4 regions of the Nitrospira marina genome follow, and region 2 is predicted to be linked to each of the others. Evidence: riboswitches for the same ligand, from Rfam matches in the RefSeq annotation. Region 2 holds a riboswitch; each other region holds the start of a gene.
The links. Region 2 has a riboswitch for cyclic di-GMP ahead of LX98_RS18535 (FG-GAP-like repeat-containing protein). Riboswitches for the same ligand answer to the same signal wherever they lie in the genome.
Positions count from the first base shown of each region.

Region 1: another riboswitch for cyclic di-GMP. It lies ahead of LX98_RS04525 (Ig-like domain-containing protein); the one in region 2 lies ahead of LX98_RS18535 (FG-GAP-like repeat-containing protein).
Region 3: another riboswitch for cyclic di-GMP. It lies ahead of LX98_RS05315 (hypothetical protein); the one in region 2 lies ahead of LX98_RS18535 (FG-GAP-like repeat-containing protein).
Region 4: another riboswitch for cyclic di-GMP. It lies ahead of LX98_RS14450 (fibronectin type III domain-containing protein); the one in region 2 lies ahead of LX98_RS18535 (FG-GAP-like repeat-containing protein).

Region 1 covers NZ_JCANTH010000001.1:1,083,508-1,091,555, reverse strand. Annotated here, with positions in the region: gene LX98_RS04535 (hypothetical protein) at 1-76, opposite strand, end outside; gene LX98_RS04530 (hypothetical protein) at 345-494, shown strand; cyclic di-GMP riboswitch class I at 885-966, shown strand; gene LX98_RS04525 (Ig-like domain-containing protein) at 1,034-3,631, shown strand; gene LX98_RS04520 (cupin domain-containing protein) at 4,433-4,798, shown strand; gene LX98_RS04515 (hypothetical protein) at 5,043-5,555, opposite strand; partial or broken gene LX98_RS04510 (DNA-3-methyladenine glycosylase I) at 5,781-6,359, shown strand; gene LX98_RS04505 (DUF488 family protein, N3 subclade) at 6,429-6,776, shown strand; gene LX98_RS04500 (ATP-binding protein) at 7,647-8,048, shown strand, end outside.
Region 2 covers NZ_JCANTH010000001.1:4,290,085-4,298,132, forward strand. Annotated here, with positions in the region: gene msrA (peptide-methionine (S)-S-oxide reductase MsrA) at 1-257, opposite strand, end outside; gene LX98_RS18525 (hypothetical protein) at 1,148-2,551, shown strand; gene LX98_RS18530 (hypothetical protein) at 3,078-3,869, opposite strand; gene LX98_RS18535 (FG-GAP-like repeat-containing protein) at 3,946-5,634, opposite strand; cyclic di-GMP riboswitch class I at 5,689-5,765, opposite strand; gene LX98_RS18540 (Ig-like domain-containing protein) at 6,226-8,048, opposite strand, start outside.
Region 3 covers NZ_JCANTH010000001.1:1,283,893-1,291,940, forward strand. Annotated here, with positions in the region: gene LX98_RS05305 (ZIP family metal transporter) at 1-612, shown strand, start outside; gene LX98_RS05310 (cupredoxin domain-containing protein) at 866-1,273, opposite strand; gene LX98_RS05315 (hypothetical protein) at 1,477-3,210, opposite strand; cyclic di-GMP riboswitch class I at 3,416-3,505, opposite strand; gene LX98_RS05320 (glycerophosphodiester phosphodiesterase family protein) at 4,008-4,673, shown strand; gene LX98_RS05325 (dioxygenase family protein) at 4,718-5,527, opposite strand; gene LX98_RS05330 (HIT domain-containing protein) at 5,833-6,273, shown strand; gene LX98_RS05335 (hypothetical protein) at 6,330-6,701, opposite strand; gene LX98_RS05340 (Spy/CpxP family protein refolding chaperone) at 7,114-7,560, opposite strand; gene LX98_RS05345 (ankyrin repeat domain-containing protein) at 7,666-8,048, opposite strand, start outside.
Region 4 covers NZ_JCANTH010000001.1:3,386,985-3,395,032, reverse strand. Annotated here, with positions in the region: gene LX98_RS14470 (c-type heme family protein) at 57-656, opposite strand; gene LX98_RS14465 (hypothetical protein) at 2,327-2,704, shown strand; gene LX98_RS14460 (FG-GAP-like repeat-containing protein) at 2,731-4,617, shown strand; gene LX98_RS14455 (hypothetical protein) at 4,944-5,198, shown strand; cyclic di-GMP riboswitch class I at 5,835-5,924, shown strand; gene LX98_RS14450 (fibronectin type III domain-containing protein) at 6,001-6,402, shown strand; gene LX98_RS14445 (outer membrane beta-barrel protein) at 7,050-8,048, shown strand, end outside.

The DNA of each region.
Region 1 (8,048 bases), 3.2 Mb from region 2:
AGATGTCCGTACTCGCGGCGCTCTCGCGTCGGACATCTCCCGCCTTACAGGGTATGGTGTCAAGGCCTCCAGTCACACGTCATTCTCGACCACTAACTCTCCGATCTTTTGTTTCAGTTTTTTGATCTGCTCTTCTTACAGTGCCTCTTCGTCCTTGGGGCGACGACGCCAGCCATTTTCCGCGGCACGAAGGAACTGCTCCTGCCAGTCTCCTACGTCCCTGCCCGTCAGGTCATGCTGCCTGGCGGCTTCCGCCATCGAGGTTTCCCCTTTCAGGATCCGCAAGACAAGGACAGCTCGTCGCTTTGCTGTCCACCGTTCAATTGGTTCTTCCTGGACTATGCATGAATAATCAGGAGTTCATCTTCCGTCAAATGATTCAATTCTTCTTGATTTCGGCAGAGAGCCCCCGCCAGGCACAGGAAACCTTCATCATTGAAGTATTGATTGAACCAACATATTTCGCAGCAGGCGGGTATTTCTCAAAACGCTAAAGACCAGCCGATCCGGTTTTCTTATCTAAACTCCACGTCATTTTCATTTCCAGCATCTTCCCAATTATAGAAAAGAGTTAATATCGTCAAACTTTAACTGGCAGATTCACTCGGTTTTCAATTCACAGAGGGCCCAATGACATCAATATTTTTTCGAATGATAAGGATGTAAATATCAAATGAAAGAATTCAAATTTTTCATAATGTCTATGATCCTTCTATTCGATTACTTTAGTTTATCGTGTTTGCCGTAATACGGTAATGCCCAATGGCATCGCCATCTTCGCTAAAGTTTTTCTTTACTTCTCCGAAATGTCCGGCAGACCGTTTAGAGGTGCGGAAAAAAAGAAGGGAAACAGACATTGATCATTCATAGTTAAAACAATCCTCTTCCCGAAAAGGCACACCTACTGTGAAGTAGGGCCGCAATGCCAGGAGTCAGGTAGTAACGCCTGATTGTCCGGCTACCGAAGGAAGATCTAATCCATAGGGGGAGGAGAAAATGCGGACTTCGGTCCAAACACGACAAGGAGTAGAGTATGATCCGACCAACCACCACCTTGGGTTTTGTAATCGCGCATACGGCACACCTTATGCTTCTCCTCTTCGGCTTGTCTGTTAGCCCCGCGTATTCGGCCTCCTCTGTCCAACTGACCTGGAATGCAAATACCGAATCGGATTTAGCAGGATATAAAATTTACAAACGGACGTTACCTTCTCAAGGTTTTGGACAACCCATATTTTCAGGATTTCCCAATAATCCATCCTCCCCCTCCACAACCGTTTCCGGGCTCAGTGGGGGCACAACCTATGGATTTATTGCAACAGCATTTGATACAGCAGGAAATGAAAGTACCCCGTCCACAGAAGCAACAATTACTCTACCCACAAATACCCCGCCCCCAGATACGACCGCCCCGACGGTCACGCTGACGGCCCCCAGTGCGGGCACCGTTTCCGGTACGGTGACGGTCACCGCCAGCGCCAGCGATAATGTCGGCGTGACCGGCGTCCAATTCCGGCTCCAGGGCGCCAATCTCGGCACCGAAGATACGACCAATCCTTACAGCACCAGCTGGAATACTACCACCGTTCCAAATGGCTCCTATACTCTCACGGCGATCGCCCGCGATGCGGCGGGCAATACAAAAACCGCCGCCTCCGTCACGGTCACCGTGAACAATACCAGCCCACCACCGCCTTCCGGTTCGTCCCTCTTCGTCAATTTTCAACCGTCCAGCTCATCCGTCCCCAGTGGCTATCAAAAAGATGACGGCAGTGTCTACACCAGCAGCCGTGGCTACGGCTGGACCACCTTCGTCAACACCCGCGAGCGGGATGCCCACACCGATCAACGGCTCGACACATTCATTCATTTTGACTCCGGCACCAGTGTGACCTGGAAATACGATCTCCCAAATGGCGACTATCTCGTTTCGCTAGCCAGCGGCGATCCCAGTTATGAGCAAGGCCCACATCATATTACGATCGAAGGCATCACGGCCATTAACAACCAGACGACTGCCAGTAATCAATTCATTACCATCACGAACCATCCCATCACCGTCTCGGATGGGCAATTGAGTCTGCAATTGACTCGGACTTCTTCTACACATACCATCCTGAATTATGTGATGATCACCCCGGCGTCACCCGATACCACGCCCCCGACGGTCACGTTGACGGCCCCCAATGCGGGCACCGTCTCCGGCACGGTGACGGTCACCGCCAGCGCCAGCGATAATGTCGGCGTGACCGGCGTCCAATTCCGGCTCCAGGGCGCCAACCTAGGCGCCGAAGATACGACCAATCCCTATAGCACCAGCTGGAATACCACCACCGTGCCGAATGGCTCCTATACTCTCACGGCGATCGCCCGCGATGCGGCGGGCAATACAAAAACCGCCGCCTCCGTCACGGTCACGGTGAGCAATACCAGCACACCGCCCGCAGATACGACCGCCCCGACGGTCACGTTGACGGCCCCCAGTGCGGGCACCGTCTCCGGCACGGTGACGGTCACCGCCAGCGCCAGCGATAATGTCGGCGTGACCGGCGTCCAATTCCGGCTCCAGGGCGCCAATCTTGGTGCTGAAGATATGACCAATCCTTACAGCACCAGCTGGGATACTACCACCGTCCGAGATGGCTCCTACGCTCTCACGGCGATCGCCCGCGATGCCGCGGGCAATACGAAAACCGCCGCCTCCGTCACGGTCATCGTGAGCAATACCAGCACACCACCCTCACCCCAACATCACGATCTGAATGGGGACGGTAAGGCCGACCTGGTCTGGCGGAATACAAAAACCGGGCACGTGGCTGGGTGGCTGCTCAATGGCACAAGCGTTGCCGACTCGGGCTTTCTGGGCCAGTTAACTATGGAATGGGCCCTGAAGGGAGTGGGGGATCTAAATGGAGACGGCAAAGCGGATGTCGTCTGGCATAATAGCACGAGCGGCGCGGTGGCAGTGTGGTTGATGGACGGCGTGAACATAGCCTCCACAGGCTTTCCCGGCTCCGCATCGACGGATTGGGACATTCACGGAGTCGGGGATCTAAACGGTGACGGCAAGGCAGACCTTATTTGGCGCCACACGAATGGCAGCACCGCGGTATGGTTGATGAATGGGACGGCGCCTCCCTCCTCCACCGGCTCACTGGGCGGTGTGGCCTTAACCTGGCAGATCGCGGGAGTGGGGGATGTGAATGCGGATGACCACGCGGATATCATCTGGCGCAATGAAACGAGCGGGGCGGTGGCCGTGTGGTTGATGGACGGAGTGAGCATAGCCTCCACAGGCTTTCCCGGCACCGCGTCGACGCTTTGGAACATTCACGGAGTCGGGGATCTAAACGGTGACGGCAAAACAGATCTTATTTGGCGGCACACAAATGGCAGCACCGCCGTATGGTTGATGAATGGAACGGCACCTCCCTCCTCCACCGGCTCACTGAGCGGTGTAGCCTTAACGTGGCAGATTGTGCAAGTAAACGATGTAAATGCGGACGGGCAGGCGGATATCATCTGGCGCAATAAAACGAGCGGCGCGGTGGCCGTGTGGTTGATGGACGGCCTGACCAGGAGTTCCGTAGGCTTTTACGGTGCTGCTTCCCCTGACTGGGAAATTCGGTAGACACGGAGGTTAAAAACACAAGAAGGCCGAACTGGGATGGTCTCATGGGCCATCCCGCCAGGCTGTTAGTAGAAAGCCCCTGCCGGGAATAATCATTCGTGCCGCTCCCTCGCGCAGAACACGAATACCCAACATACCCCTTGGTCCTAATATAGCTTCCAATGATACGCAAAAACACATTCGACAACTAGTCCGGCATTGGCCTTACCGCCATCATAGTTTGATGGGAGGTGGCTCCCAGAATTCCTCGGAAGGTCTCGGCACAATCGACTACACTTTGTTTGTGAACTAAATAGCGTATAGATTAATTTTGACAGACAAAGTTAAGGTTTTATCAGGATACCACACCATTTCCTCATAGCCACAGAGTATCCTACAGAAGGCGTGGCACTTCGAACTTGAACCCACCTCTTTCTTGCTGCCAGATGGTTTCCGAGGCTATTCTAAATTGGGCACTAGTTGGACTGTTTTGTTTTGACCTGTAAAATGATTTCAAAAGTTTTTCTTGAGATGAAATATTGAGTGTTTAGCGATTTTGCGATTTCATCTTTTGATATAGAAATCCAACGACTTCACATTGTTTTCTCCATCCCGGGCGACCTATCATTATATTGGTTCGTCCAGGGTACAGAAGTTTCGTTGGACATATGGCAAATTTATGGCAAGTACGATATCAATCAGTCAAGCGTGCAACAAAAATGAGGCCAATGGCAGGCCATTAAACCTGGGAAAAATTTTGACGAGGGAAAGTCCCCTGTCGATGCGCCCTTCAATTCACGAACAGGAGGTCAATCAAACAGTATGGCTAAACTGATCGAGCAACCCACAAGAATTAAACCTGCAGGGAATAAACCCAAACTCATCGATGAATTTATCGGACGGGTCAATAGCGGCACAGACCAGATCAGCATTGCGCGAATGCAAAGTCCTTCCGGATGGGAAGAGCCCGGCCAGACACCGGAATTCGATGAATATACGCTCGTCCTGTCCGGTCAATTACGGGTGGAAACCAAAGAAGGGGTGATTGAGGTGAATGCCGGTCAGGCGGTCATCGCCTATCGCAATGAATGGGTCCGATACAGCACCCCTGGCCCTGAGGGAGCTGAGTATATCGCGGTGTGTACCCAGGCCTTTTCCCCGGAGACCGTGCATCGCGATCCCTCGTGAATCTTTGCCGATTCACACCGGCTCGGTTTCATTAAGTCGACGCATCAGAAGGAGTTGGACTGGATAATCCCAAATCCAATAATGCAAGAGCAAAAGGGGACGCGTTACTCCATAATGTGGATTGGGAAGTGCCACCACTCGCCATGTGCAGAAGGGACAGTTTGGTGAATAAGGGATTGATCGAAAACTCACCCCCTCTGAAACAACACAAGCCCTAGACACAAAATGGAAATGTCGAGACCGATTAATGTCTATGCCTATGGCCTCTGCCATATCGGAAATTAAATGACAGGCCTGGCTGTCCCCAATATCCCGAACCAAACCCATAATATTGTGAAGCGGTCCAGGGAGGCTGAAGATAGATTCCGAATGGCCGCAACGGCGCATAGGCATAGGGGGGGACATAGGGAGGCCGTGAGTATCGTGGAGCTTTTTTATAAACCCGAGCGTCACGAGAGGCGAACGATTCCTGACGGTCCACCTTCTTTTTGAGGTCTTGCACAGTCCTCTCCTGGGCATTGAGTTGTGCTTCTATCCTGGCAATGCGATTTTGTTGAAGCTCCAGCAACACATGCATACATCGAGTTTGAGCCTCACCGGAGTATTCGGAGCATTCCCAGGGAACATTGGGTGCTTGAGCGATGACGTGCGAACCACTCATCACCACCCACAACCCGATTCCCCACATGCAGACGGATGGGACCCACCCTCTTGATCGAAAAGACCTTGTCAGTCGTTGTAAAATCAATGGATGCATGATTCCCCTCCTCTGTGAAGATACAATGTTATTGTATCATGGCATTCCAAAATCCGACAACGGACAACCTCCCAGTCCTAATCTATGTGATCCCTCATATTCGTTGACAGGATGGGCAGAAATTCGTAGCCTTTCCCACACACCACATGCTCACATTTCTTTCAACTTATAGCTAATAGAAAAGGTTCAGGCGCACCAGTCTTCCGAGAGAGCAAGAAATTTTCCATGGGACGCACCCCACACTTACCGGCTCAAGAACCCATCCGTTGTGGATGGGTGGGAACGAAACCCCACTTCATTTCCTATCATGATGAAGAATGGGGAATTCCTGTCCACACAGACCACCGCCATTTTGAAATGCTGACATTGGAAGGTGCGCAGGCGGGGCTGTCCTGGTCGACGATCCTGTTACGCCGGGAAGGGTACCGCCGGGCGTTTGCCGGATTCGATCCCTTGAAAGTGGCCAAATTTGATAACAGAAAAAAGACGGCACTCCTTCAAGATACCGGGATCATCCGAAATCGCCTTAAAATTGAATCCGCCATTACCAATGCCCGAGCCTTCCTGAAGGTGCAGGAGGAGTTCGGCACCTTTGATCACTATATATGGGAATTTGTCGGGGGGGCACCCAAGCTGAATTATTGGAACACCATGTCTCAAGTCCCGGCCACAACCCCTGAAAGCGATGCTCTTTCTAAAGATCTCAAGAAGCGTGGTTTTAAATTTGTGGGGAGTACCGTGATCTACGCTCACATGCAAGCGGCCGGATTGGTCAATGACCATACAACGGATTGCTTTCGACATCCCTCAAAACATTCGGCGCAGACGAATTTTCAAGGAACGGGCCATTCCCGAGCAGCAGCCCCCTCGACCATCAGGATCAAACGAGTATACGACGCCCCTGCCCCAGATGACGGATGTCGGATTCTCATTGATCGGCTGTGGCCACGTGGACTTTCAAAAGAAGCGGCTCACGTCAATCTGTGGCAAAAAGATCTTGCCCCGTCAACAAGACTGCGTAGCTGGTTCCGGCATGACCCGGCCCGCTGGCAAGAATTTCAGACACGGTATTTCATTGAGCTTGATCAGAATATCAACGCCGTTGAGGACCTTTGGCGACGAGTCCGATATAGCCCGGTAACTATTCTTTTTGGGGCCAAGAACGAGAAATTCAATAATGCGGTCGCCCTGAAAGCCTATCTCTCCCGTCACTTTAGATGAGGGGCTTGTATCCTTCCATGGCTTTTGAACCAAACCACATGAAGGCGGTTCCTCAGAAGGATCTCACAGGATACGGAGTCGACTGTGTGGCCGGTTTAGTCAACGTCTCTTACCAAGAAGTTAAACCCGTGGCAATGCCATGGGGCATGACGTCGGAGATACGCGTCTCTGGTCCAACACGGCCTTCGTTCAAATATTGTTAAACCATTGTGAGATTCAATCCCTGCCGGGAGAATCCCCCTTTCGATCCTGGCAGGCTTTTCCTTCACTCGCCCTTCTCCCATAAGAAATCTTTTAGCAAGTTTGCCTTCTTGTATTGAATGCATGTTCCTTGCGAATAATAAAAAAAATCGTTACTATTTCGCATTATTTAAATTATTCTTAATTCCCATTCATCCTGCCTTATTTTTATCATGTCGAGAGATGTCATAAGTTCGATCCCATTGCTCATGGAAAGGAGCATTAAGATCGAGGGTTTGCCAATGTACCGGCAAATTCAACCTTCTTCTCAAAAATCGGCTTGATAGAACAATCATTTTTCTCAGGTGCGCATTCGTCATTTCCTTAAGTCATCATTAACCAAAGGTCGAAGGATGGTGGTGTTCATCTTTTGACCAAAACGAGTCCTGCGTGAGGACTCCACATTATGGCCCTGTGGTGCGCCGAGCATGAACCGTTTCGTCCAGTTTCTGCGCCATAAACTACCTCCAGTGATGATGTTCGGAGGGTTCAGGCTGCCATCAGATCCAGCTCCGGCAGTCCGGATAAGGCGATCCCCTGAAATCAATTTCCCCCGTGCATCGAATCATCCCGGGCTTCCTGTTATGACTCATTCATTGTATGGACCAATGGAAAAAGCGAGTCAATAACATGTCATTTAAATCTCTGACCATGGGGATTCCCACCGTCACAGCCGGAATGCCACAGCCACATCTTCAGAAGGCTCTCATTGTGGGACTGGCATTGGGGATCTTCGTGGCGGATTGCCTGACCCCGCTAGGGGTCGGAATGGGTAGTCTGTACATTCTGGTTGTCGTGGCCACTTTCCCCCTCAACCATCTCTGGACTACAAGAATCGCGATAATCGGCGCAATGTTTTTAATTATTCTCGGCTATTGGGGCTCTATTTCAAGGCTAGGATATGAAACAGCCGTTATTAATCGCTCCCTATCGACTCTTTGTGTTTTGGTAACTGGATATATGACCTTGAAAAATATCTCTTCCCGACAGGCACTCCAGACGGTCAAAGAAGATCTCGAAATGAAATATGGC
Region 2 (8,048 bases):
TGCCCAGTTCCTCCGGCCGACACTTGCTCATATGTTGGATTGGACAGGTGTCCTCCCGTATACCCGGAGACTACAGATACCACCCCATCAACTTTTTCATACACCTCTTCCATGCACCAGAAGCAGCCTCCGGCAAATATGGCTTTACCATATTGAGTCTTTTCTGTTGCAAGACTCTCTTGAGACAAGGCCGTCATTCCCCCTATCAACAGTGCCGCCAACCCTATATTGAATAAAAAATACTGAATTCGTTTCATCAAATACCTCCATTTTATCACCCATTCGTTTAAGAACCCACGGGCTTTGAGGAGTTAAAAATATATATCTTCCCATCAAAATGAGCATACTCGTTAGTCTCAAGAACCTGAATATCATTACGGGAACCGATCCTTTCGGAATTACGAGGCTTTTCATAATCCCAAACTTCTCGCCAAACTCCCACACTTGATGAGATGAAAAGTAGCAAAAATATGTATTCACTACTTCCCCCATCCATTTTTGGGGTCATAACGTTTTGAACATGCAGCGGTCGTTCACGCATTAAAATACCTTTAGGCTAACCACATCTCTGATGCCAATTCCTCTCCTGTATTTCTAATCTATCGAATTCTCGTCACAACGACACCAAGAAATTGACCCTATCGAATGGTCTGCCCGTTAGGATTATACAAATCCATTAGTTTTTAAAGAGCCGGCTGCGCAGATTGTCCAATGACAAAAAAATGAATGGCCATAGTCGTCATTATATCGTTTTGGGCATCCTTTGTGACTTTTGGATACAGATTTTCGATTATTTCAGGATTTGCAAAGGCGGGATAGGCGCCTGATTCAGCGATTTTTTGGGGTGTCCGTTACCTGCCTCCAATTTATATCGTTTCTGTATCACCACAATTCCTTTGTGGTTATAAAAGCACAGAGAACCTGTGTCTGGAATCCCGCAGATTCACTCAGGTTTCCCGCACATGGGAAAATTTTTCCAACTCCAGAATTGTTGCAATCTGAAATAATAGCAATGAGATCAACTCTTTAATTTTTTTCTGACAAATATCAACAATTTTGGAGGAAATTTCTGCCCATTTTGCCCTACGGCATCTGGGTTGCTTACCGATAAAGAGAGGAGAAAAAAACATAAAGAAGGGGGCAGGTGATGGTGCGGACTGTTCTCTGGTTGGTTTTGGGAAGCCTACTTCTCCCATTTGCAAGCGGCTCGGCCTTTTCTGCGGATACGATCCCGCACATTGATCGGCTAGGGCTGCGAACCGACGCACATTCTAAAGCATGTGGTTCTCCAAACTATTCCTCCTTAGGACGTTCCTCGCCGTTCTTCTCCCCGAGCACGCCCTGTACTGTATCGAAGGAGGAATATGCTCTCACTCGTTTCAACTTTAACCAAAAACGTGAACCGTTCAATCTTCAGAACGCTCGAGATATGCCCTCGCTGGTGAGCCAGGGTGGTAGCAGTTTGTATGAAGCTTCAAATGACATTCCTCTTTTTCATGAAGCCCTGTCCGCTGGAGTCCAGATGGTGTATCGGGATCCCTCTGTCACGGATAATTCCGCAACGCCGTTGACCAACCGCATGGGAGCTCAAATCGTCCTTAAAGGGACCACAGCCAGTATGAAGTATCAGGCTCATTATGGCTTCTCCGGGCAAGAAACCGGGAACAATTCATTTACGACACCCAATGATCGGGTAGGAGGAAAACTGGCATGGGAATGGAATCTTCCGTTCGTCACTCCCCAAATTGAGCTCAGCCGATTCACTAGTAATGTGGAGGGAGATCTGTCTCGTTCTCAAACCGTCGCTAACCAACAAAAATTTTCTTTGCTCTTGTCCGCTCCCAATTGGCCCAGCCTATCCCTTGGGTATGCCAGGCAGCAGAAAGACATTTTCACTCGTCCTGAGGGGCCTCTCTCCAATGCCATTAACACGGAAACCGTTTCCGCGAACATGTCGTTTCTCCACGGGGCGGGGAAGGGGGATTGGTCCTCTTATTATAAAACGTCTCAAAGTGAATATGGAGAGAATGGGTCAGAGGAGGAATTTGGATCAAAATTGGGTGGCACCTTGAATCTCTTAGAACCGGTAGATCTCACGCCCCAGTGGGGGTTTACCCGGCGAGTTAAATCCCGAGAGACTATGGTAAACGATCGCTTCTTTGCCAGGCTTGGCTCAAATTTCCGAGTTTCCCCAACTTCGACGTTTAATCCCGGAGTTGAATTCGCCAGGGACCTGAATCGATTTGATGCGCTTCGTACTGACACGCTTGCGGCTAAACTCGGGTACGCCTATCTTGCTATGGATGATTCCCTGCACGTTTCGATTCTTGGACAATATATTCTCAAACAACGCTCTAATACCTCCGCCGATCCTCAAATCTACGACGTCTCCCTGTTATTCAAAAAAGACGTGCGTGACTACTTGCATCTGAACCATCGCCAGCAAACCCTCAGCCTCAAAATCGCACACAACCAGCCAATGAACGCCTCTTCTTCTCAAACACAATCCAACCAGACATCTGCCATGTTGCTCGTGAGCATCATTCCCTGAGTACATAGAGTCTCCCCTTTTCCTCACAAACAAATTTCCCCATGACTTTCCAGGGGTGTAGGCACAACGTATTTTACACCCAACCCAGAATCAAAAAATGGAGTGTTCAAAATGGTACGTCCTACAGGACTACTCCTGATTGAACAAGCTGAGAATACTGAGGAGGAGGTGAGCAGATCTAGGTGACCAGAACACTTTTTTCCGAAATTTAAGACTTCTCTAAAAGAATACCTCATTCAAGAAGGGGAGAGCAGGCAAAGGAAAAATGGGGTATACCCAGAGCACAACGACCCCGTACTCCAGGTTAGAATGTCGGCATGGCATGTGCAGAAAGCAGGTCCTGCCGTTAGCCATACGAATCTTCCAACAGGGAAGGTCAGCACTAGTTATATGAACCATTCCTGAATATACCGAACTCACTGCTAAATACGCTTGCGTAATAATTCTGTCCTTTCTCCTTATAAATTGAGAGGAGCCTGTCCTGCCAATAAGTATCAAGACGGTGGGGAGAGCTCTTGGTTCGACTTTATGGGCCCAGGGAAAGAAGCATTTCTTGTTGCATATATTTCGGTACGGGTTGAATGCTCATAGGAGGATACGCGGTCGGAGGAATGATTTTCATCCCGCGCTCACTACTTCCCGCCGGAGTTATCGGCATGTTTCGACTACTGGCTGGGGAAATTGGCATGGAAGCTCCGGGTGCAGGTGGACGAATCTCCATAGGAACATTCCTTATGGCGAACACCTGTCCACCGGACCTTTTTTTTCCATGATATTGCCGTTCAGATCTGGACACATTTTTATTCATCTGATTTTCACGCTCCTTATCTAACCTATGGCCTGCTAACTCGTTTTTTGGGACTGCACTGGCCTTTTGCCCGGAAGGTTCCCGTCCCCGGCCTTTCCCCTTCTTATCTGATAGGAATACTTCTGGTGAAACCTTAGCCATCACATGGAGTGTGGTGATTTTTCCAGCCGCATTCAATGTAAAGGCATAGTCCCACTGAACCAGGATCTTCGAGAGTGCCCTATGCAAAGGTTCATTCTGTAACCTCACCGAAATGACTTTCTCCAATTCTGCATCCGGTGCCACATAGTCAAGGCCCAATTGTTCTTGCAACTGACCAAGGACTGTGCGCAGAGATACCTGGTGCAACTGACCAGTCAATCGTCCGGAATCGACATGAAGCGGAATCTGTCGATTAGAGGCCAACGCCATATCCGGCAGGCCGCATAGACTGATGCCCAGGAGCACCCCGCCACACACCATGAAGAAGAGGCGTCCGTTCCCTAGCTGTCGTTGAATCTGACATCTCATCGTTCACCCCTGCATGTAACCCAGACCAATCACTTTTTGAAATCTGAGGCAACTGGTGATGTTTTTCTCACTCATCTTATTTTTGAATTTCCCAGTTCACCGGGGTACTGCCCGGAAACCCCACCGAACCGATTTTCAAACCATCCATCAGCCATACGGCCACTTTGCCATTTGTCCGATTTTGTAAGATAACATCTTCCTTACCATCTCCATCCGCATCATTCACCTGCCTAATTTCCCATTCGAGAGGTATACCTCCTATAAAACCTGACAAGGGTGTCCTCGCCCCGTCCATCAGCCACACCGACACCATTCCACTTTTTTTATTGCGCCAGATCACATCCCCTTTACCGTCCCCATTGACATCTCCAAGTAGTTGAATTTCCCAATCCAGCGAAGTGCTTGCGGGAAATCCCACCGAGGTAATGGTCAACCCATTCATTAACCAGACCGCCACTGTGCCATTCGTCCGATTCTGCCAAACCAGGTCGGCCGTCCCATCGCCATTGATATCACCCACTTGCTCTATTTCCCACACTGTTGGAGTGCCCCCAAGAAAGCCGACAGAGTGAATCGACAGCCCATCCATAAACCATACAGTCACCATTCCACTATCCGGATTGCGCCAGATCACATCCGCTTTGCCATCCCCATTGATATCACCGATCCCCTTAACCACCCATTCGGCTGAAACACCACCCAGAAAGCCGAACGATTGTATTGTCCCCTCCTTCATTAGCCAAATACCCACCACTCCACTTATGGTGTTCTGCCAAAGGATGTCGCCTTCACCATCTCCATTGATATCTCCCATCTGCTTAATCTTCCATTCCGTAGAAGTACTTCCCGGAAAACCGACTGACGTAATGGTCAGCCCATTCATCCGCCAAACAGCGACTTCACCGCTGCTCGCATTGCGCCAAAGCACATTAGTAGTTGGAGGCGAGATATCGGGAGCGGGGCCCTTCGCTGGTTGAACGATGACGGAATACATACTGCCACTCCCCCCACCGGCATTACCCCCGAGAGTGATCGTCCCGGCGGGGAAAGCCCGAGCATAGAGGCGGAAGGTCGTATCCGAGGTCACCAGATTCTTGCCCGTATCGGTAAAGCTGCTCAACCACGACGGTTTTGGCGTGAGCCGCACGTCATAAGCTACCGAGACGGACACCGGTTGATTCACCGTAAAGCGGAGGAAAGCCGCTGCCGTGGCCGCTTTATCATTATTAGCCGTTTGGATATAGGCCGCGCCCTGCACACTCGTAGGGACCGTGGTAAAGGTATAGGCGCGGTCGCGATACACCGTCCCCCCGGCTTGGAGGCCGACGGCGGACACCAGGTACGTGGCTCCACTGGCAACGGTCAGATTCGAAATACTGAGCGAGGAGGACGGCGGCGGACTAGAAGAACCGGAAGAGGGGGAGGACGGTGCGATATATTTTTTCACCTCGGGGGAGGGAAGACTTTCATTGCCCGAGGCATCGAAAGCCGTAATCGTAAAATAGTGCGTTTTGTCCGTGGGTAAGTTGGTATATTGATGGGTCGTGATCTTCCCGACCGTCGTGGGAACCCCATAAACCCCGGGATTGGTTCCTCGATAGATCCGATATCCCGCTAAATTGGCCTCTTGATTGGCGGTCCATTGGAGGGTGGCCGAATCACTGGTCGCGGCTTGTGCCCCCTGCGGGAGAAAAAGGAGGCAACTGCCAAGGATACACCACGCTAGACACCTTTTTAGACGACTCGCCGCACGACCATCGGACATGGGATACCTCCTTCGCACACATACAGAGGCCCCATTCCCGCACATCTCTCTTTCTTCGGTAACCCGGCTATCAGAAATTCTGACCCGTGGCTTTGCGTCCCCACTTCACAATGGGTTTGCCTTTATCGGAAAGAGGCCACTAGTTTACGTTGTGTTATGCCATCTTCTTTCGAATGATCCAAACTCGCTTTTGAGTGAGGAGACACGTGACCAATTACTTCACGGGCTTTTATCGGTGGATCCCCAAAAGCCTTTAGGCATCAACCAGGCAGGGAAGGTTAGAGAATTCTTCTGGCACTTGCCGCCTAATCATGTCGTTCTTGACCGGCACGGTTGTCGGGTCTTCTTCACCATCCTTGAGACGTGCGCAAGGCATGAAGACCCAAACCTTGCTTGACGAAACCCTTTTGTTTGGAACACGAAAAGACCCGTTCGCGACGCATTCCTTCAGCGAAAGCTCAGCCGGCATCGCATCCCCTTCACAGGACCCACCCGGGTTTCAAATTTTGGATCATGGCCTTCGGCGTCGGATAAGTGCGGAAAACCAGTGGAAAAAGCTCAATTTAAGGATCGAATTCTTCCAACACAACATCATTGGACCAGAGGTTGGACGATGACGGAATACATGCTGCCGCTCTTCCCGCTGGCATTGCCCCCGAGAGTGATCGTTCCGGCCGGAAAGGCCCGAACAAAGAGGTGGAGGGTCGTATCCGAGGTCACCAGATTCTTGCCTGTATCGGTAAAGCTGCTCAGCCACGACGGTTTCGGAGTCAGCCGCACGTCATAGGCCACCGTGACGGACACCGGTTGATTCACCGTAAAGCGGAGGAAGGCCGCCGTCGTGGCCGCTTTATCATTATTGGCCGTTTGGATATAAGCCGCGCCCTGCACATTCGTAGGGACCGTGGTAAATGTGTAGGCGCGGTCGCGATACACCGTCCCTCCGACGCGAAGGCTCGCTGCGGACACGCCATACGCTGCCCCACTAGCGACGGTCAGGTTGGTAATAGCTAATGGGCCCGTGGTCGGATTGGTAACAGTGGTGGTAACCGGGGCTGAGGGTTGAACGATGACAGAATACATGCTGCCGCTCTTCCCGCTGGCATTGCCCCCGAGAGTGATCGTTCCGGCCGGAAAGGCCCGAACAAAGAGGTGGAGGGTCGTATCCGAGGTCACCAGATTCTTGCCTGTATCGGTAAAGCTGCTCAACCACGACGGTTTTGGCGTGAGCCGCACGTCATAGGCCACCGTGACGGACACCGGTTGATTCACCGTAAAGCGGAGGAAGGCCGCCGTCGTGGCCGCTTTATCATTATTGGCCGTTTGGATATAAGCCGCGCCCTGCACATTCGTAGGGACCGTGGTAAATGTGTAGGCGCGGTCGCGATACACCGTCCCTCCGACGCGAAGGCTCGCTGCGGACACGCCATACGCTGCCCCACTAGCGACGGTCAGGTTGGTAATAGCTAATGGGCCCGTGGTCGGATTGGTAACAGTGGTGGTAACCGGGGCTGAGGGTTGAACGATGACGGAATACATGCTGCCGCTCTTCCCGCTGGCATTGCCCCCGAGAGTGATCGTTCCGGCCGGAAAGGCCCGAACAAAGAGGTGGAGGGTCGTATCCGAGGTCACCAGATTCTTGCCTGTATCGGTAAAGCTGCTCAGCCACGACGGTTTCGGAGTCAGCCGCACGTCATAGGCCACCGTGACGGACACCGGTTGATTCACCGTAAAGCGGAGGAAGGCCGCCGTCGTGGCCGCTTTATCATTATTGGCCGTTTGGATATAGGCCGCGCCCTGCACATTCGTAGGGACCGTGGTAAATGTGTAGGCGCGGTCGCGATACACCGTCCCTCCGACGCGAAGGCTCGCTGCGGACACGCCATACGCTGCCCCACTAGCGACGGTCAGGTTGGTAATAGCTAATGGGCCCGTGGTTGGATTGGTTGTGGAAATAGTTGTTGGTGGCGTAGTTGGATTGGCGACGGTTCCGGTAACCGGAGCTGAGCTTGTGGTATTGCCCGCCGCATCGCGGGCAATCGCCGTCAAGGTATATTGACCGGGAGCCACTCCAGTCGTGTTCCATTTTTGTGAGAAGGGGAGTGTCGTATCTTCCGCCCCCAGGTTGATCCCATTGAGTCGGAATTGTACACCCACCACTCCAATATTATCTGTGGCGATGGCCGATACAGTAACGGTGCCACTCAGGGACTTCCCATTTTGCATGCCAACCAGAGCTACCGTGGGAGGGGTGATATCGGGAGCGGGGCCCTTCGCTGGTTGAACGATGACGGAATACATACTGCCACTCCCCCCACCGGCATTACCCCCGAGAGTGATCGTCCCGGCGGGGAAAGCCCGAGCATAGAGGCGGAAGGTCGTATCCGAGGTCACCAGATTCTTGCCCGTATCGG
Region 3 (8,048 bases), 3.0 Mb from region 2:
TATTTTTCCTGTTTCGCAGCAGGTGTGCTGATTTCGGTAGCCTTTCTCCATATCATTCCTCATGCCTTCCACATGAACGACCAGGCGCCCGTGTATTTGCTGGCGGGCTATTTGGCCTTTCATTTAATCAACCGGTTCATTCATGCCTATGTCTGCGATAGCACTCCCGACACAGCCATTGGACTGATTCCTTTGCTCGGTATCGGCCTGCATTCGACATTGGATGGAGTCGTGTATGCCATCACGTTTAGCGTCAGCGTCTTAACCGGAACGTTAGCGGGGATTGGTATGGTCTTGCATGAGTTTCCTGAAGGGATCGTCACCTATGTGCTTTTACTTCGTAGCGGGTTCAGTCCAAAAAAGTCATGGCTGTTGGCCTTTCTGGCTGCGGCTCTGACCACACCGATTGGAACATTGTTGGCCATCCCCATAATCCATCAGATCAATGAGACCGTCCTGGGCGCGATGTTGGCGGTTTCAGCCGGGGCGTTTGTGTATGTGGGAGCCACGCATCTTCTGCCCTTAGCCGAGCGGGAAGATCGTCCCTACAGTCTGGCAGCCATGGGCGGCGGTGTTGTGGTCGCCCTCGGTATTATCCTTACTCACGGCTAATTCCAGAAAAACCAACTAATTTTTATAGTTGCTAACCGAGGGGGTGACACATTGGTCCGAACACGGTCAAAGGAGAATCGCAGCCGTGGAAAAAATTCAAAGCATGATTTGCAATTGAAAAACTTCAATTGGGTGTGAGAAATGGAGATACCTATGAACCCACAAAGACCTTTCTAACGACTAACCCTAGCCATGCCCATAGGTTCATTCTCAATCTTACCCACGTGACAACCGTATTCAGGAAAACGCCGGATCAGGTCCTTCTTGGGCTAGGGGACTCTAGCACCACTAGAGTTCCTCGCATGATGGGATGAAATAAACAGTGGTAGGGATAATAACCTGGAGGTAAATGCTTGACCGTGAAGGTTCGATTGGGTCCAATAGGTCCGGAATCAAAGTCACATTGTCCACCGCTTTTACACCCATCGTGGGTAATGGAATGAATATCGGCCGTTGGATTTTCCCAAGAAATAAGGGTGCCAGCGGCAAGTTCAACAAATTTTGGGGAATAATACGGGGAGAAAGTGTTCAGGGTAATCCGAAATGTAGGAGTCGCCGCTGACGTAAAAGGCACAATCAAAGCAATGCCCATCATTAAAAAAATGACCGTTCCTCCAATATGTAATGGCTTAAACACACAAGACATTTTTCCCACAATCATTTTTCTGTTGCTCCCATACGTTGTTGCCGGAATTTATAGTTCGCCTTCTCGTTGTTTTCGTCCTTGATTACTCTAGATCATCTCAGAGACCAAAGCTTAGACCTCACGATTCATTATACACCCGGAAAGCACAGCGATGGGAGAGGGCTACGAGTCTCTTTTATCTGCCTGCCCCTCACGAGAAAGAGTTCACTATAATTTTTTTAGACGTGCACATCCACAAAAACACCCGTTGAGCCCAGTTTGGCATTAAGGTCTTTTGCCGTTTGGGCCGCTACAGCAAGTAGGTTATCGACAAGTCCCTTTTTATTGGATGATGAACGGCCAAATAGGAGATCATTAGCCAACGACGGATTTCGTTCTAGCTTGGACACCAGAAACTCTCTGGAGAATCCAGACAACGACAACTCAAGCACGTGTTTGGCGCCTTTTCCAAAGTTGAAATTAATCCCGGCCTGACTTTTAAAACGTGGTCCTTCCGAATGAAAGGAATCGGAGACCGCGGTTTTAAGATTTGATTGAATATTGGCGAAGGATGGTCCAAGTACTTTTTTATCTTTTTGAATTTGAAAAATGGTGTTGATGGAATTGGCGACCTTTTGAAGGGTGTCCGCAATTTCTTTGGCTTGAAAAGGGGAAAGCCCTTGTCGGGATTTAATGAAAGCTGTGGTTCCCACGGTTGGATCATAGGTATCTTCAGAAATGCCAACCGCGGCAAAAAACCCTGTGCCGTTGCTGTTGACCTCCAGGGATTGGTTCGGGGAAGTGAGGATGATCCGCTGCCCAGATGCATTCAATGTAGCGGTGACGCCTGCGGCAGAGGTGGTGATCCTGGTCAGCACATCCTCTAAAGAATCTGAAAGCACATCGATTGAAATCGCGACACCATTGAGTAAGATCGACCCTGTTTGCACCGAGGAAAACTGGGAGAGGGTCCCTAACGGTTTTTCTTCGTCCGGTATTTCATCTTGTCCCTGAACCGAGGAAGATCCGGTGAGTTTGGTTGCAGCCAGAAATCCCGACGTATCACTTCCCAGCGCAATGGTCGGGGAGGCTCCTAGGGTGTTGTGAGTCAGGACGACCGTCTCGTTGTCACTGTCAAACGTGGCCGTTACTCCGGCGGCCGACTGATTGATCCGGGTTAGCACCATGTTGATGGTGTCGTCGGCAAAAACATCAATGGTCGTCCCGTTCACCTGAAATGAGCCGGCAGAGACCCCAAACCCTTCTTCCAGGTTGGGATTGTCGTTTCTCGTTCCATTAAAAGGTTTGTCGGGGTTAACCGCACTTCCCACCGAATTCGAGACGGCTACCGTAAATGTATCATTTTGAGTGAGGGATCCTGATCCCAGGCTCAGCACCAGCCCATTTTGCAACGTGTAGGGATCATCGGGTTGGTAGAGAGTCAGGCTAATGGTTTCCACCAACTGCGCTTGGCTATTGCGTACCTCAAGGCCTAGGACGGGAGAAACTCCTACAATGCCCCCATTGGTGACCTGAAACGTTAAAGTATCGTTGCCATTATCGCCATCATAAACACCACTGAGAGTAGCCGTACTGGTTGAACTTCCGGTAAATGTGGGGCCAAAGGGAGAAAAAGAGGTCGGGGTGGTATTCACTTCTTCCGTCGATTGGCGGATTGTTGCGGTGGCAGGCGTGGATCCCAACCCCAGGTCGGCGGAAGAACTTGTGGTGGCTGCCTGCGCTTGTTCGCCGCCTACTCGTGCCCGGTGGAATAACGGAAAGGGATTCTTAAAGGAGTTTAAAGCTTTTTTCAAAGAGAGAACGTGTTGTCGAAGTAAGCGAAGTTCGTCCTCGGTTTCGGTCGCAGCGACAGAGGGAGGTGGCGCTTGTGAAATGGCATGCGTTCGAATAGACGCATGCGCCAAAGAAATAGGAGAAAACCCAGTTGCGAAAATATCATTGCTGACTTGCACGAACCGCTCCCTTTAATAATCGTGCTCCACCGGCCGAATGTCCCGGGTGAATGAGAAGACAACCGTGAATATTCCTTGGCGCAAAGCCCTGGATTCATTTGAGAAAGCCAAAAGGACAGGATGGCTCGACAGGCGGGCCAAGAACGCTGACTACGGGCAGAAGAAAAGAAATATGGCAGATTCTACCATGCGTTTTCTCGAACCTTTCGGCAATCCCGCTGCCATAAGGCATTTCGCCCCTTAGGCCGGTAACTTTGTACCCTCATCTTTTCAGACGAGGTTGCCTATGTAAATTTTCTGGTACCTTTATCGGCATGATTTAAAAACCCTTTCCAAATCATCACAGATCCTAATTCAAGTTCGTTTAAGTCAAGGTTAGGCTAAGGATTCGCCAGAAAGTTCGGTATACACTTGGTGGAGGTTTTTGCATTTTTTTTACCGAATTTCTCAGTTGTCGGTGCGGAGAAATCTATTAAGATGAAAGGTCTGACTCGCGGCGAAACTGGAAAAAGCGCCTCGCCAGTCCTTTACTGTCCAAGTTATGAAACGATTTTCAACAGTAGCTGGTAATGTCATTACAAACTGATAAAGATGGTCAAACTAAGAAAGTAGATAGGAGGTAGGTATGGATCGTACCAGTAACGGAATGTTGAAAAGGTGGCATGGTAAACTTGGTGGGGACAGCGTCAATTTCAGCGTGGGCACTTTTATGGTCATAGCTCGGCACGATGCGGGATACAGTTCCTTCAACACCTCCAAATAATCCGCTTATGACCCACGAAAGGGATCACATCCGAATGCCTCTTCGGATCGGACATCGGGGTGCGGCGGGCCATGCACCTGAGAATACGCTGGCTGCTCTGGAGCTCGCAATCAAATTTGGTGTCGATATGGTCGAGTTTGATGTCCGGCGATCGGCAGATGGAGCCCTGGCGCTCCTTCATGATGATTCGGTTGACCGGATGACAAACGGGGAGGGAAAAATTGAGGAATTATCGCTAAGCGTACTTCGGGAATTGGAGGTGGGAGGGGTCGAGAGGGTTCCTCTCCTTGAAGAAGCTCTCGCCTGTCTCAGTGGAAGGGCCGGTGCCATGATTGAGCTGAAGGTGAGGGGAATCGCCGCGGATGTTTGTGCGAAAGTGGAGGCGACCGACTTTCATGGGACAGTGATTTATGCCTCGTTTTTTCATGAAGAACTGTTGACCGTGAGGAGATTGATGGAAAATGCTTTCACGTTGGCGCTAATCGAGGTCGCGCCCATACATTCCACGGCCTTTTCTATCGAAGCTCAAGCAACTCATGCTGGATTGGCGTTGAATATTGTGACGCCTGGGCTTGTGCAGGCGCTTCAGGCGAAAGATATCAAAGTGTTTGTCTATACGATTGACGAGCCTGATGATATTGCACGGATGAAGCGACTGGGGGTCGATGGAATTATTTCTAACTTCCCCGAACGGATCTAGCCGGTCTTGCGCTCAAAAGCCTTTTCAGAAAAACCCTGTTTCTCCTAGTTTGGCACCAAAAAATCGTAGTGACCGATCAAGCCATCTGATATCTCTCCCGATGCGTCCGGTGCATAGTCCACGATGACCCTCTCTAAATCGATTGTTGTGAGTCCCGCATCCAGAATGACCACATCCATTGGCAGTAATTTCTGGTTCAGTTCATTGTTGGGGATTTGGTCGCCCCGGAAATAGAGCTGTGTGACCAGTTTTGGATGCTCTGGAGGGAACAGTTGAAAGTGCAGGTGGGAAGGGCGGTACAGTCCGGCTTCCAGGTCAATGGGGTAAAAGCCGGGAACAATGGTTTTGAACCAATAGTCTCCCTGCTCATTGGTGACCGCTCGTCCCCAGTATTGAAAATACGCATCGTAGTTCCGGTGAATGATCTTTCCGGTCGTGGGATGGGGAAATTTCAACATACTGTCATCCTTTTTGTGGTTGTATCGGCCGGAGGCTGAGGCACTCCACATGATGATCACAGTGCGAGGTATCGCCTTTCCGGTTTTTGCGCTCAGGACTTTTCCTCTCAGATAAATGACCTGTCCCTTGGCTTTTCCCCTGCGACCTTTGACAAACGTGAGATCCTGATCGTTCGCCTGACTTATGGGAATGCCGATCCCGTGGTTTTCGCGAATGGCATCTATTGGGTCTCCCTCGTCGGGGAAAAATGGTCCCAGGGATTGACGTGGAGTTGGTTCCTTGAGTATTTCTGCAAGGCTGGAGGAGCTAATGAGGCCTCCAGCTAACAAGCCGAAGATGCCCATACCCCGCTTTAACAGGGTTCTTCTGGACAAGTTATGAGGTTCTATTGTCATAGGGATTCCTTCTTCAAATTTGGAAGTGCAAGACTATGGTAACCGTAAGGCTGATGGCGGACGGGTGACAACTCTGGACAGTGGATAAACCGTTCGCTTCTTCGGTCATTTTTTCATATATTCTCCGTACTTTCAAATACCGGATGCAGGATGTAGCCTTTCAAGATGAAGTGAATGTGCGGTATGTTGTCCCGGAATAACAGAAGGTGTCATGGGCCCAATCGGCTTCGTCTCTTCTGTGTGGTGTCCCTGAAATCTTTACTCTCTATTGGTGAATTCTTGATCCCCTCGTTTTTTCTGTTGCCGTGACTGAGCCATCTTGTAAAATATGTGTTGGAGCATGGCCGTTCAAGGATCATTTTCTTGTCGATTGTGGTCTGACCAGAGCGTTTGTGTTTGAGGACCAGTTTTTTTCGGGCTGGACCGTATTGGTGTTGAAAGACCATGCTTCCGAACTGTTTGATTTATCCGGAGTTGCGCGCCGCATGTTGATGGAGGAAGTCACCCACGTGGCGCAGATACTGACACAGGTTTTTGACGCGAAGAAGATCAACTATGAACTGCTCGGGAATCAGGTGCCTCACATCCACTGGCATCTGATTCCAAGGCTCAAGACCGATCCCGATCCATTGAAACCGGTGTGGTGTGTGCCGCATGAGCCTGTCCGGCTTTCCGCTGAACAGCTGTCCGAACGGGTCCACCTTCTTCGATCCGCTTTGCGCATCGATCCCAATCAACCCCTCTAGTCTGCTCAGCCTAGCGAGCGTGAATTTCAGCTCACCTCGTGGCGCTTTCCGTGTTGTTACCCTGTTGTCCTTCCATCCTCATTCGCTTCGAAATCTTCGTTTGGAGTAGAAGAGGAAGAGGCGGATTCCGGCTCCAGTGAATCGATGAGAAATCGCGGTGGCGCCGGGGGACTCGTTTCGAGCTGTGTATATTGACAGGGAGGAATGTCATCCTTTAGCCGCCTCAGAAGCGTGGGAACTTTCATCTTGGGAGGAACATCACACAACCAGACGTGCATGCCGGTTTCCAATTCGTCAAAGTGTCGTTTTAAAGTAAATCCTGGTTTTTCCATGAAATAGGCAGAAAGAAACCCTGTGATGCCCTGTACCACCCAGGGATGCTCTTTCACATATCGATAACTGACCCGAATCTCTACCACCTCAAGCATGTCTTGATCTCCCTGTGTAGTCGAATAAACCCTATTTGGAAAGTTATACCCTAACAATAATGGCGTCTATTGTGAAATTGAGAAGAGCCATTGGGAATTTTTTGTTTCTGTCTTGCCAGACATGCTTGGCCTTCTACCCCTCCGTAACCCTCATGCCTGATTTTTTTTCGGACATCCCGGTTGATTTCTGTCTCTCTATTTGAGCCCGTGACGTCACGGATGGATAGTCGTGGAAATACCAGCCCGGTAAGCCTTGCAAACCACGGTGGGGTCGTTGAAAGAAGAGACAGATTATGGCCTGAGATTACTTTTGCAGGGGAGGATAGGAAGCAGGAGTATGCTGAAAGGTTAGGGAAGAGGGACGGATATGCACGGGTTAGTGGATAGATCCGTCCCCCACTCTTGATTAAGCTTAATCGTGCTTTTCGCCCTTGCCGTGCTTGCCTTTTTTGTCACGATCTTTGCCATGCTTTTCTTTGTATTCCTTCATCTTTGCTTCCCGTTCTTCTTGCATTTCCTTCCATTTCGCTTGTTGTTCCGGCGTCAGTTCGGCCTCAATTTTTGCCATGGCCTGTTTGCGCATCTCTTTCATTTGTTGGTGAAGACCCTCCATCTTCTGGTGTTTTTCCTCAATGATGGGGAGGATTTTGTCCTGTTGTTCCTGTGTGAGCGACAGCTTCTGCGTGAGTTTCTCCAGCATGGATTTTGGATCATGCCCGTAACCATGCCCGTCTCCATCTGCCCAGGCTGCTCCGGCACCAAACATCAATGCGCTGCTGAACAATCCGGCGATCATCAGTCGGCACAGCCATGGTCGTTGACCGGCTTGGGTGATCTGGTGTTCGAGTGAATGTTTCATACATACCTCCTAGATTAAGAAATGATACACAGGGTGAACGGTTATGGGAAAACTATCCAGTATATCAGAACCGAAAGAAGCTGTGTGGTGGGTTTCCAAGAATGATTAACAGACGTGTTGAGACGATGCGGTCATGAGGGCGTCATTCGTCACGGAATCCACCGTGATGCAGGGCAGGGGATGGCGGCTTGCTACCGTTTGCCATTCAGCTTGTTTCAATAGGGGAACGATTGCCGTATATCCCAACTCCTCCGCCATGACCCACGGACTTTCCAAAAACCAGGTAGATGGCTCAGCGACCGCGCCTTTTTCAAGAAGAAGGCGAATGATTTGCATGTTGCCTTTAAATGCTGCGGCATGCAGGGGAGTCCACCCTGTCACATCCTTCGCGTTGACGTCAGCTCCCCTTTCAATAAGTGCGCCGACTGTGTCCACATGACCGAATGCGGCCGCAACCATTAGGGCGTGGGTCCTGACAATGGGAAAGG
Region 4 (8,048 bases), 900 kb from region 2:
CCCCCGCTAACTCACCTTCTTTTCCCCCTTCTTTTTCGTAGCCAGATATATCTCTTTCACCTTTGGGCCCCCCCATGACAGATTAAGCAAGCTTTCTCATAATAGAGTGGCAGCATGACTTGTACACTCCTTTCATCTTCAATGGTCTTACTGAGAACTTCATTCCGATCGCCAGGAGCAGAAGTTGCAAAGGTTTGCATCATTTCTCTTTCAAAGACATCAGCTTTGTTTTTGGGGTTTCTTAAAAAATGATCAGGCGCCGTCTGCTTTAAATAGACTTTTGACCAATTTTGGAAACGCTTGGCGGTTTCGGTGCCAAAGGTGGCGGGAATGAGCCCTTTGAACTTGACGCCTTTAAAGTTTATGACTGTTTGATAGCTTGCTACGGTTTTCTGACTTTCTTCTACAAGTCTGGTCAATAATGGCTTGGCTTGATCTGGAATTTGTGCATTCTGCAGGTTATGTAAATCGATTCCCATTCGTTCCTTGTATAACCCTACCATCTGTTCCTTAAATGCCTCAGGGGTAAAGCCCTTGTCGCCTTTGCTTGGATCATTGATTAACGCTTGATTCTGGCCGATTGTCACTCGGCCTGCATCCAGCAATGTGGCCAAAAGACGACCGGTTTCCACAATATCGGAATTGGCATGGGCCATCACCGGACTGATCCATACACACCAGATCATGAACGCACCCCATCTTCTCAAAACTCGACGGGACATCTGTTTCATACTGTCTCTCCCTAAAGGATAAGGATATCGCAAAATTCTTGAGACAACTTCCGGATCATCCTTTGAAGCATAAAATGTTCACAAGGAAAAAGTAGAGGACACGAGAAAAAGCAATTTTCCCATGAAGCTGAAAGGATGCTGTTTGGGACCTCCTTCACGTTATGCGCCAAAGAATACAAGAACCTGAAAATCTGTTCAACTCAGAAAAGGAAGTAGGGAAAGTGGGAAGACGGAGACGCCGGTCATTCTGGGGTAACCCATTTGGGGCATAAGGCATAAATAGGTGGCTCGCGGGGACTACAGCAATTCCATATGATCTTACCCGTGACGACTACCTAATAATTGGGCGTCATCGGGATATTCAGGAAAAACCTGTCAGATTCAGGTTCATGGGAAGGAAGTATGATCGAAGTTCAGTATTGAATTCATGACCCAAATCAGTGGCGAAAACAAAGCCGTAATTAACACTTAGTTGGATGGACGGGACGACTTGTGGCAGCAGTAGTAAGACAGTTAATGGTTGAATGCGAGGCGGACCTGGTCGGTGCTTTGCGTTGCTCTTGTTCGCCCGTAAGTGGGCTACGATTGGAAAAAGATAAATGCTTTTTTCTTGGGCATTTTCCTGCCTAAAAAAAGTCTATGATGTCCTGGCGATTTCCGCCCCTAAACACATGATAAGCTTATGTTTCTCGATTTCTATCCCTTGTTAATCTTTCCACACCAAAATCCCTACGGTACATAGCCTGAAGGAATGTGGGAAGAGGTTATGTGACTGGATGGCCATCCCTTCTTGAAAATGCGCATCACGCCTAAAGTTCATAAAAAATCTGGTCGATAAAAAACCGTAGTCATATGTACCCTGCTATTCGTTGCCGTCATTGGAATCAAATTGACCGAGACGGTGCTCCTTTCATCTTTAGAAAGGGAACTCTTCTCTTTTTCCAAACCCCCGTTGGACAACAAAGAAAGGTCCAATCAGAATGAAGAAATGGGAATTCAACGGCTATCTCATTTGAAGGCATTCAACCATCCCAACATAGGACTCACTCTCAATCCTGCCTGCCTCGAACTTTTAATGGCTAGCAAAAAAAAATGATGGATTCTATGCTTTTGTTGGGATCCCTTAATACCAATTGACCCGTTTTCGCTTGTTAGGAGAATAAAAAAGGGTTGCGTTTAAATGGTGTATGGGTAGTTTTTATCCTCCAAATTCGGAATCATAAGGGCAAGCCAATTTTGGACTTACCTTCCCCTCATGAATTCAAGCGAATCCAATTGGCCGAATCCGTTGCTTTAGGACTAAATTTGTGGCCTCCACAAGCCTTGCACACATTCTTTCTATGGAGTGGTTGGAATTCTTGAGATATACTATTTCCCCTCGCTCCTGCATCCCATACATAACTACATACACAACTTGTCGGGAAAAATGGCATACATTTTCAATGAAACATCATGTTTTTTCTTATTTAGTTGTCATGGACGAAAGGGAATAGTAGATTGAATGAAAATCGCAGGCAGAATAACTTTTTTGATCGGCTTCCCGCCGAATTTTCTCTCAGAGAGAATAAATAGAACTGTTGAAAGGAGGAAATACAATGAAAATGATGATGCCGGTATCTGTCATGCTTTGGATAATGTTGATTAGTGCCCCACTCCTGAAAGCAGAGGTCATTATTGAAACATCTGGAGGAGAAGAGGAAGCGATTTCTCTTGAACATCGTCAGGGAAACCCTCGACCAGGTAAAGCCCCAATGCGGATTGAAGAGCCGGATGGGACGCTACGACCTCTTCCTTCGGGCTCGATACCCGAGAGTCGTATGAGCACGGAGGGCTTACGGGATGTTCGGGATGCGGGGGGGGGGGCAATGGTGAATGTTGAGGGCCGGTTTCAGTCAATCCTGAAGGTGCCTGACGGAGCGGACCATGCGATTCATCATCATGAACCTGAGGTCTTAGAGCCATTGAAACCCTGAAGTTTGTTGGAAGACTCTTTTCATCCATGAATTATTCTAAAGTCGCCAGACTGGGAAACCCCGCTCCTTCTCAGTTACCGATACCCTTTGGCCTCTGCGTGTCTGGATTTCTGGTCGTCTTATTCTTTGGCTGCTTTGGCCCCTTGACCGAGACCTTCGGTGCCACCATTATTATTGTGAATAAAGATAGCCCCGGGGAAGGATTTAACGATCCTGCGCCTTTTACACCGGTGGGTGGAAATACGGCCACCACCCTTGGGGAGGCACGGTTGAAAGCATTTGAGTATGCGGCAAATATTTTAGCGCAGGTGCTGGTGAGCACGGTGGGCATTCGAGTCGATGCTCGAATTGATTCCTTAGGAACAGGAATACTGGGATCGGCCGGCCCCAATACCGTCCATCGGAATTTTCCCAATGCTCCTGTGGCGAATACCTGGTATGTCCAATCTCTTGCCAATAAGCTTGCAGAACAGGATCTGGATCTTACTACCAGTGATATAAGTGCCACCTTCAGTGCAAATTTCACGAATTGGTATTTTGGGCTGGATGCCAATCCCCCATCTGGACAATTTGATTTTGTTACCGTGGTACTTCATGAAATTATTCATGGCCTTGGTTTTTTGTCACTGGTTGATGTGCAAACCGGAGAGAAATTCTTAGGAACCAATGATGTTTTTATGCGTTGGTTGGAGCTTCATGGAGCCAGTCCGGCCAATTACCCCGTAATGACCGATAGCCAAAGGCAATTTGCAAATGTGGCGAGCCCGAATCTTCATTTTGTCGGTGTCAATCTTCAAGGCGGCTCCGGGGCCCTGACGGCCGGGCGAACAGATACTCATGTTCAGATGTACGCTCCAAACCCGGTTCAATTAGGTTCATCGGTGTCTCACTTCACGAACACGATTCAGCCTGATCAACTTATGGAGCCCGGTATAGCTTCCGGAAGGGCCATTCATGATCTCGGGTTAGCTCAACCTCTGTTGCAAGATTTAGGATGGATATTTGAAGCTGGCGTGAGTTTCCCAACTCGGAATGATGTCAACGGGGACGAGAAGGCAGACCTCGTCTGGCGCAACACAAGTACGTGGGCTGTTGCGATTTGGTTGATGAACGGTTCTACGATTGCTTCCTCCGGTTCATTGGGCGTGGTGTCGTCGAAGTGGCAGGTTGCCGGTACTGGAGATGTCAATGAGGATGGGAAAGCAGATGTTATCTGGCGTCGCAGCGATACAGGAACGGTAGCGGTGTGGCTGATGAATGGTCTCACTGTCACGTCGGTGGGTTTTCCGGGTAGTGTCTCTATGGATTGGCAAATCGCGAGTGTGGGTGATGTCAACGGCGACGGGATGGCGGACCTCGTTTGGCGAAACACGAGTAGTGGGGAAGTGACGATTTGGTTAATGAGCGGCTCCACGATTGCCTCTTCCGGTCACTTGGGTGCGGTGCCGTTGGAGTGGCAAATAGCGGGAACGGGAGATATGAACGCCGATGGAAAAGCGGATCTTATATGGCGGAATACCCTTACCGGCGTAGTGGAAGTGTGGCTAATGCAAGGGCTCACGGTCCTGTCAATAGGTTTCACCGGAGGGGTCTCCACGGATTGGCAGATTGCAGGGGTGGGGGATGTGAATGATGATGGGATGGGGGACTTGGTTTGGCGTAAAACGAGTAACGGGGAAGTTGCAATTTGGTTGATGAATGGGGTGACTCTCAGTTCGCCGGGGTTTTTTGGCGAGGTGCCTCAGGGGTGGGAGATTGCCAGCACCAGTGATGTCAATGGGGATGGGCGCGCAGATATAATTTGGCGTAACAGGCAGACGGGTACGGTGGCGGTGTGGATGATGAATGGGCTCACTGTCATGTCGATTGGCTTTCCGGGCAGTACCTCAATCAATTGGGAAATCCAACATTAGGCAAGGTTTAAAAAGAAATCTACAACCTTGTGTTCTACCCAACATTCAGGAATGTGTCTAAATGGTTGTCTTCTAATGCAAGCGAGGTGAAGTGCGAAACGCATGTGAGCGCATTTGCCGGGCGTCTAAGAGATGGTTGGGGATTAAGAGCACCGGTCGTTGTCTTAGTTGTCACGCTGATGCTGGAATTTCCTTTTTTTTCTAATGGGAAGTTATTGTGCACCGCTTTTAAGAGGTGAAATAAATTCGAGCAGTTTGAAATTAGTCCAATTAGGAAGGCATGATCTGGTGATGACAAACCTTTTCCCTTATATGTGAGCATGGATATGCTGACGGCCAATATGAAATGGTGGTGGGCAGCTATGCTTGCGGGCAGCATCTTGCTTGCGGTACCTGGGCATTCCGAGATTGGGGCCATCATAGGCGATGTGGTTGGGCATTTTTTTTCTGCCCTGATCTTAGCCATCGTGCCGATTCTGGGGTATCGTCTGTTTTATGAACGGATTGGTGAAAAAGAAATCACATATATCTTTGGTGCCGCCTGGATCTATCTTGTGTTTTCGCAATTGGTTGGATGGTAAGAACCTACCTTACATAGCACTGAGTTTAGTTATTCACCAGGTTTTAAAGCATTATCTGCATTCCCCCTCAACAAAAAAAAGAGGAATACAGGGCGTTTGAAACTCACCGATGCGGTAGATTGCGAGTCCCCTCCGGTTAAATACTTGATGGCACTTCTGATCACAATGATGCGTTAGCAGTGATCCCCTGCCCTCTCTTTGAGAGCGTTTATCTCGCCCGCAAACTTGATTTTGATTAAATCACGGGGGAGAACATAAACAGACCTGTTGATTTTAGTCATCGTAACGCACGTGTTGGCCTCCTGAGCAGAGAAATTGGGTTACTTTACGGATTCCTTAGGGACCGACTCATGTGAGGTCGATTTTCCTGACAAGGCGGCTTTGAGAAATTGCCCAGGTTTCCTGTGCTTCAGGTGAAGGTTCATCAGATTAGAGGTTCGTTAATACATTGCGTCTGTTTAAGCAAAAGATTGATTCATGATCCATGGGATCCATTTTTCTACAATTATCTTTGTTTTAATGTAAATAAGGTTTGGCAGTCTTCCTGGATTCTTGAGAAATTGGAATTTCTCTTTCCCACGATTCAAGGATCTGACAAAGATTCCGATGAAGCATCCAGACCTAAAAACGGTTGTATCCTGAAAAAAACAAACCATCTGAAAGGGTGGGACGCAAAGCTATGGGCCTACGTCTCGGATTTTGAGATAGGGTTGCCAGGTTGCCAGGCAAGCCACAGAGTCTCCTTGATTATGAGCGGAGTGGCTTCGCTCGGCATGACTCACATGCATAAAGGAGATCTCGTATGTCACACGATCAAGGTTTCTCTCAAATTACCTACCCCCATACCCATTCCTTTCGATCCGTATTTAGGTCATTATGGACCATTGTTCTTTTTCTCTGTCTTTTTTCCTCCAATGCACTGGCGGGAGAAGTCACCCTAGCCTGGAATCCTCCTTCCGCAGAATATGGTGGATTCATTGTCGCCTACGGGACTTCAAGCGGCACTTATTCGGAGACTCAAGATGTCGGAGCTCAGGCCATTTATACGGTGACAAGCCTGACTCCCGGTCAAACCTATTATTTTGCGGTAAAAGCTTACGACCGGGCTCGTAAAATTGAAAGCCCGTTTTCAAATCAGGTGAGTGTTACCTTGCCTATCGTTAATGCGCGTCCTGCTCCTCCAAAGGATGTAAAGGTTTATTGAGATTCGTTTTCTGGGAAAAATAGTTACAAATAGATTGTATTTGGATGGGTTGCATCAACGGAAATGTCGTAAGCCGTTTTCACCCGGGATTTATGAAGCGGGCTCCGTGATAATGAAGTCTCCCTACCTCTAAGGACATTTGCAGAACGAGGATGTTCTGCAAATGTCCTGTTTATAAAGAATTCTTCTCCGGCGTTCGTTAAATAATGGATATGAGGACAGGGTCGATGACCTGAAGTCTCATTTCTCAAGTCCCACTCCGTCGAGATTTTAGTAACTGACCTCAAGAAATTTACATGAAGTCCTGTATTATCCCTGTACCTAACACTGAAGTCTTCCGGTAGAGTTTTATTTGTTTTCCCCACCTTGATCGACTTTATCTTGTAATTTTGGTATTCATCCCCATCTAGAAAAACAGTTTACGAAAAAAACCTTATACTTCACTTATACTGAAGCCAGAAGGACTGTTTCTTGTGCGGGTTCCTATGGTAGGGTCCATCCCTCATCAGGGAACTCATCTTGCAATTGACTTAACAGACTGATGAGGGCACCATATCTAAGAGTTGGTCATGCCCAAAACTATAGAGTATTCTTCTGACTCCACCCCCCCGCACTTCCATCGAATTGAAAATAATAAGGTAGATGTAATGATTAATTTCGTATGGCGAAAAATAAGAGCGGTGCGTCTTTCCCCATTTGCCACAATGCGTGAGCGGAAACGGCCATTTGCTGTTATTCTGAGTGTTCTCGTTGTCTGTGAGGTATTTTCCCCGGTCGGGGGACAGGCTCAATCTTTTTCTGATATGGGACTATTTTATTTTACCGGGTCTCATCGGCCTATTCAGAATCGGGGGGGGCTTTTTCGTGAATATATGACGGGAAATGGTTTAGGGGATGGTATCAAAGCCGGTCCGGTCCTACTCCGCCCGTTTGTAGGCGTATCGGAAGTGTATACCGACAATGTGTTTAAGAGAGACACAAATACGAAAAGTGACTTTCTTACGACCATCGCGCCTGGAATTCAGGCGTTCATGCCGTTTGGCGGAGGTAAGCATTCTGTCCTTCTTGACTATCGTGCTGCCCAATTTCTCTACGCAAAATTTACTGAAAATAATGCCCTGGCCCAAGATGCTCTTGGCCACGTCAGCTTGAATTATCCTGGTGGTCTAGCAATAGATTTGCAGGGAGGCCATTTAGAAGGGTTTGACCCAAGAGGATCGGAAGTGGATACCCAACAAAGGGATATTACCAAATGGAATATGAATCAGTTTTTAGGCCAGATTGAATTTACGGGACAAAAGGCTGGTATTCGTCTTCGCACGAATTTTGACGATTTAAATTACACCAACAATGGGCAGGCTGCCCCGCGTGACCGGAGCCGGGCTGGTGCCAATCTGAGTGTGTTTGTAAGGGTAACTCCCTCAACCCGGGCTCTTCTTGGCGTTCGAGTAGTGAACAATGATTATAATACTAATAAGCAGCAGAATAGTTTCGGTTACGGGGCGTTTACAGGCTTCAGCATGGCACCTACCCGCCAGTTTTCCGGAGAATTCAATATTGGGTACCAGGTTTTAAATTTTGACCACGCGCCTATTTCTGAAGAATCAACTCGTGGTCAAAACCTCCTTGCAAAGGGCTTAAGCCTA